Regions from separate parts of the Enterobacter sichuanensis genome, predicted to be linked through region 2. Evidence: predicted binding sites of a transcription regulator. Region 2 holds the regulator's gene; the other holds the start of a gene.
What was found. Region 2 encodes LexA, which represses DNA repair genes until DNA is damaged. Its sites were predicted from a motif close to TNCTGTATGTACATACAGNA; they were not measured.
Positions count from the first base shown of each region.

Region 1: the regulator LexA is predicted to act here: its motif matches at 1,140-1,159, upstream of rmuC (DNA recombination protein RmuC).

Region 1 is NZ_CP027986.1:4,495,562-4,498,681, reverse strand. It holds gene C1N69_RS21730 (dienelactone hydrolase family protein) at 1-44, opposite strand, end outside; gene udp (uridine phosphorylase) at 300-1,061, shown strand; gene rmuC (DNA recombination protein RmuC) at 1,203-2,660, shown strand; gene ubiE (bifunctional demethylmenaquinone methyltransferase/2-methoxy-6-polyprenyl-1,4-benzoquinol methylase UbiE) at 2,727-3,120, shown strand, end outside.
Region 2 is NZ_CP027986.1:317,310-320,429, forward strand. It holds gene plsB (glycerol-3-phosphate 1-O-acyltransferase PlsB) at 1-655, opposite strand, end outside; gene C1N69_RS01480 (diacylglycerol kinase) at 810-1,178, shown strand; gene lexA (transcriptional repressor LexA) at 1,287-1,895, shown strand; gene dinF (MATE family efflux transporter DinF) at 1,959-3,120, shown strand, end outside.

The sequences.
Region 1 (3,120 bases), 530 kb from region 2:
GCATGCGGGGCCGCAGCAGGTGCAAAACCGGTTTTTTCAGTCATGGCATTCTCCGTACCAATGAGTTAGCGCAAAGGTAAATATAGACACCAGGTTAACAACTCACAGTGCCTTAAACGGTCTATCTTTTGTGCAGCGCCCAACGATATAACTTGTTAATGTGATGTAAATCACTATTTTATGGAAATTAACTGCAATCATTTTCGGTCATGGTGAGTTGCGTCACGAAATTATGCGTATTGCTTCTGTAAAGTACCGTTTTACTTCTTCTGACTAACCGACCCACAGAGGAGTCACCTATGTCTAAGTCTGATGTTTTTCATCTCGGCCTCACCAAAAACGATTTACAAGGGGCTACGCTCGCGATCGTCCCGGGCGATCCTGAGCGTGTGGAAAAGATCGCCGCGCTGATGGATAAGCCGGTTAAGCTGGCAGCCCATCGTGAATTCACCACCTGGCGTGCAGAGCTGGATGGTAAAGCCGTGATCGTCTGTTCTACCGGTATCGGTGGCCCGTCTACTTCTATTGCCGTTGAAGAGCTGGCGCAGCTGGGCATTCGTACTTTCCTGCGTATCGGTACCACTGGCGCTATTCAGCCGCATATCAACGTCGGCGACGTGCTGGTCACGACAGCATCCGTGCGCCTGGACGGCGCAAGCCTGCACTTTGCGCCAATGGAGTTCCCGGCAGTGGCCGACTTCGAATGTACTACTGCGCTGGTTGAGGCCGCGAAATCTGTGGGCGCCACCACGCATGTGGGCGTAACCGCCTCTTCCGATACCTTCTACCCAGGCCAGGAGCGTTACGACACCTTCTCTGGCCGCGTGGTAAGCCGCTTCAAAGGCTCAATGGAAGAGTGGCAGTCCATGGGCGTGATGAACTACGAAATGGAATCCGCAACGCTGCTGACCATGTGTGCAAGCCAGGGTCTGCGTGCCGGTATGGTGGCGGGCGTTATCGTCAACCGTACCCAGCAGGAGATCCCGAACGCTGAAACCATGAAGCAGACCGAAAGCCATGCGGTGAAAATCGTGGTTGAAGCCGCGCGTCGCCTGATCTAATCCTCTCCTTTCGAAATCAAAGGCCGACACGTTCGGCCTTTATTTTTTTGCGTAGCGCCTCGCAGGAAAACCCTTTCAAACTGGACGTTTATACAGCACAATCTTATTTTGTGCGGGTAATACGTTGATGCAGGGGGCATTGTGGATATCTCAGTCCTGATTTATGCGGTGATTGCGCTGGCGGGCGTGGCGATAGGCTGGCTTATTTCCAGCTATCAGCATGCGCAGCAGAAGGCCGATCAGCTGGCAGAGCGTGAAGAGATAGTCGCTCAATTAAGTGCGGCAAAGCAGCAGATTGCGCTGAGTGACCACTGGCGAGAGGAGTGCGAGTTACTCAACAACGAGCTGCGCAACCTGCGTGATATCAACACCTCGCTGGAGGCCGATCTCCGCGAAGTGACCACCCGTCTGGAATCCACGCAACTGCATGCGGAAGACAAAATTCGCCAGATGCTCAACAGCGAGCAGCGCCTCAGCGAACAGTTTGAGAACCTCGCTAACCGTATTTTCGAGCACAGCAACCGCCGCGTTGATGAACAGAACCGCCAGAGCCTGAACAGCCTGCTGACGCCCCTGCGCGAACAGCTGGACGGTTTTCGCCGCCAGGTGCAGGACAGCTTTGGTCAGGAGGCTCGCGAGCGGCACACGCTGGCGCATGAGATCCGCAATCTTCAGCAACTGAATGCGCAAATGGCGCAGGAAGCGGTCAACCTCACCCGTGCGCTTAAAGGGGATAACAAAACCCAGGGCAACTGGGGAGAAGTGGTGCTGACCCGGGTCCTGGAAGCCTCGGGCCTGCGGGAAGGGTATGAATACGAAACGCAGGTGAGTATCGAAAACGATGCCCGCTCGCGCATGCAGCCGGATGTCATCGTACGACTGCCGCAGGGTAAAGATGTGGTAATTGACGCCAAAATGACGCTGGTGGCGTATGAGCGTTACTTCAATGCGGAGGATGACTACACGCGCGAGTCTGCCCTGCAGGAGCACATTGCTTCCCTGCGTAATCACATTCGCCTGCTTGGCAGAAAAGACTACCAGCAGTTGCCCGGCCTGCGCTCACTGGACTATGTCCTGATGTTTATCCCGGTAGAGCCCGCGTTTCTGCTGGCGCTCGACAGACAGCCGGAACTGATCACCGAAGCGCTCAAAAATAACATTATGCTGGTCAGCCCCACCACGCTGCTGGTGGCCTTACGCACCATTGCTAACCTGTGGCGGTATGAGCACCAGAGCCGCAATGCGCAGCAGATTGCCGATCGCGCCAGCAAGCTGTACGACAAAATGCGCCTCTTCGTGGACGATATGTCTTCGGTCGGGCAGAGCCTGGACCGCGCGCAGGATAACTACCGCCAGGCGATGAAAAAACTCGCCTCCGGGCGAGGCAATCTGCTGGCGCAGGCCGAAGCCTTCCGCGGCCTTGGGGTGGAGGTGAAACGCGAGATTAATCCGGAATTGGTTGAACAGGCTACCGCGCAGGACGAAGAGTTTCGCCTGCGCGAAGGGGCGGATGAACAAAAGACACGCAGTGAAGACAACACGTTAGCAGCGACACACTCACCCGACGCGCAGCCAGCGCGTTTCTTTCGGGGTGGTTGAAACGTAGGGCAATCGCGCCCAATCTGTTACACTTCACGGACATTTTACTGATAAGCAGGCTCTGAGATGGTTGACGATTCACAAGACACAACGCACTTTGGCTTTCAGACTGTCGCCAAAGCGCAGAAAGCTGACATGGTGGCCCACGTATTTCATTCCGTGGCGGCGAAGTACGATGTGATGAATGACCTGATGTCATTCGGCATTCATCGCTTGTGGAAGCGCTTCACCATTGACTGTAGCGGTGTGCGTCGTGGACAAACGGTGCTGGATCTCGCCGGCGGTACGGGCGATTTAACCGCGAAATTCTCCCGTCTGGTGGGCGAAACCGGGCGTGTTGTTCTGGCCGACATCAATGACTCCATGCTGAAAATGGGACGCGAGAAGCTGCGTAACATCGGCGTGGTGGGGAATGTGGAGTATGTACAGGCGAACGCCGAAGCGCTGCCGTTCCCGGATA
Region 2 (3,120 bases):
TGTTGAACAGATCCTGACGCGCCGGGAGACGTGGCCCGACGGCAGCCAGGCGCTGACGGGCGAAGTGCATACGCGCCACGCGCGCCAGTTTTTGCGCGATGATCTTGTCGGTGCCGTGCTCGTCCGCCATTCGACGCAGCGACACGGAAGGGGAGAAACGGACGAAACTGTCGCGTCCCAGCCAGGAGACCGCAAAGAACTTCTGGATGCCGTTAAGCATGCGCAACGGTGGGTTCTCTTCCCCTTTTTCGCGGCCCGGGCGGCGACCAAACATCACCGACACCGGCACCATCTGTACATCCAGGTCAGGATTGCTGCGGTGCAGGTCGAGATAGTCATGGAACAGCTTGATGGACTCTTCCTTTGGCGTGTAATAGGTAAACACACGCGGCCCACCGTGGATGAACACGTAGCGCGGCAGCAGCGTACCGTCAACTTCCAGCGGTTCAAGCGGGTCAGGTAAGTCATGCGCCAGACACTGGGCGCGAAGCGTCAGTAAGTCTGCCTTCGAGTTATAAGGCAAAACATACATAATGGGACGCGACGTATCGAGCCCCAATTCCAGCGCGGGTTCTGCTGGGATAGACTTGCTTTTTACCAGGATGCTTAATGGTAAATTAAGTAATTTGTAGTAAATTCGTGGCCAGCCGGACATAAACGATGTAAAGCCTCTGGTTAATAATGCAATTGCGGCGCAAGGATAACAGAAAGCGCGCAAAATTTCTGTTGTTACCCGTCATACTTCAGGCTGTAGCGAAACGCGTTACGGCCCCTGTTACTGACGCTCTTTTTTAAAAAAGGTTCTTTTAATGGCCAATAATACCACTGGGTTAACCCGAATCATCAAAGCTGCTGGCTACTCCTGGAAAGGTTTTCGCGCCGCGTGGGTCAACGAAGCTGCCTTCCGCCAGGAGGGCATCGCCGCGATTGTCGCGGTGATTATCGCCTGTTTCCTTGATATTGATGCGATAACGCGCGTTCTTCTGATCGGATCCGTATTGTTGGTGATGATAGTGGAAATTCTGAATAGCGCTATTGAGGCCGTTGTGGATCGTATCGGCTCTGATTTCCACGAACTTTCAGGCCGGGCAAAAGACATGGGCTCTGCTGCCGTGTTGCTGTCGATTATCACTGCCGTTATCACCTGGGTCACGCTGCTTTGGTCACATTTCCGATGAGCCTCGAGGAATAATTAAGTCCCTGGTTTTTTGTGCAGTTTTTGGTTCCAAAATCGCCTTTGACTGTATATACTCACAGCATAACTGTATATACACCCAGGGGGCGGAATGAAAGCGTTAACGACCAGGCAGCAAGAGGTGTTTGATCTCATTCGGGATCATATCGGCCAGACGGGTATGCCACCCACGCGTGCGGAAATCGCGCAGCGTCTGGGCTTCCGTTCTCCGAATGCTGCCGAAGAACACCTGAAAGCGCTGGCGCGTAAGGGTGTCATTGAGATTGTTTCGGGCGCGTCACGGGGTATCCGCCTGCTGGTGGAAGAAGAGACGGGCATTCCGCTGGTAGGGCGTGTTGCTGCAGGTGAGCCTTTACTGGCTCAGCAGCATATTGAAGGCCATTACCAGGTCGATCCTGGTATGTTCAAACCGAGCGCTGATTTCCTGCTGCGCGTAAGCGGTATGTCGATGAAAGACATCGGCATTCTTGATGGCGATCTGCTTGCGGTTCACAAAACGCAGGATGTACGAAACGGCCAGGTTGTGGTCGCACGCATTGATGATGAAGTGACCGTCAAGCGTCTGAAAAAACAGGGTAACACCGTACAGTTACTGCCTGAAAACAGCGAGTTCTCCCCGATTGTGGTGGACCTCCGTGAACAGAACTTCTCTATCGAAGGACTGGCGGTTGGGGTGATTCGCAACGGTGAATGGCTTTAATCTTTTCCTGACAGGCTACAGCTCCGCTGTAGCCTGATTCATTTCCCACTTCCGGTATTTTTCATGTCACTGCTGACGGCATCCGATAAGGCATTGTGGCGTCTTGCTTTGCCGATGATTTTCTCCAATATCACCGTGCCCTTGCTGGGGCTGGTCGATACCGCCGTTATTGGTCATCTGGATTCGCCTGTTTATCTTGGCGGCGTGGCGATTGGCGCGACGGCAACCAGCTTTCTGTTCATGTTGCTGCTCTTTTTGCGCATGAGTACGACCGGCCTTACCGCGCAGGCTTACGGTGCAAAAGATCCGTTGCGTCTGGCGCGTGCGCTGGTACAGCCGATGATGCTTGCGCTTGGCGCAGGGGCGTTGATCGTTTTACTGCGCGCTCCCCTGATTGACCTTGCACTCCATATCGTTGGCGGCAGCGAGGCAGTACTGGAACAGGCGCGGCGTTTTCTTGAAATCCGCTGGCTTAGCGCGCCCGCCTCGCTGGCTAATCTGGTTCTACTGGGGTGGCTCCTGGGCGTCCAGTATGCCCGTGCGCCTGTCATTCTGCTGGTGGTGGGCAACCTGCTCAACATTGTGCTGGATGTCTGGCTGGTAATGGGGCTGCAAATGAACGTGCAGGGGGCAGCGCTGGCGACGGCGATTGCCGAATACGGGACCTTTATTATTGGTCTGTGGATGGTCTGGCGTGTGCTGGTGATGCGCGGGATTTCCCTTGCGCTGCTCAAAACCGCCTGGCGCGGCAATATCCGTAAGCTGCTGGCGCTCAACCGTGACATCATGCTGCGTTCATTGCTGCTTCAACTCTGCTTTGGTGCACTGACGGTCTTTGGCGCACGGCTCGGGCCAGACATCGTTGCGGTTAATGCCGTCCTGATGACGCTGCTGACCTTTACCGCCTATGCGCTGGACGGCTTTGCCTATGCGGTTGAAGCGCATTCGGGGCAGGCGTATGGCGCACGGGAAAGCGGGCATCTGCGGGATGTCTGGCGGGCGGCCTGTCGACAGTCGGGTCTGGTGGCGTTGGCATTCGCGCTGATTTACGCCTGCTTTGGCGAACAGATTATCGCGTTACTCACCTCCCTGCCGGCACTGCGCGAACTGGCGAGCCATTATCTCATCTGGCAGGTCATTTTGCCGGTGGTGGGTGTCTGGTGTTATCTGCTGGACGGCATGTTTATTGGCGCGACGCGCGGAGCCGAAATGCGTAACAGCATGG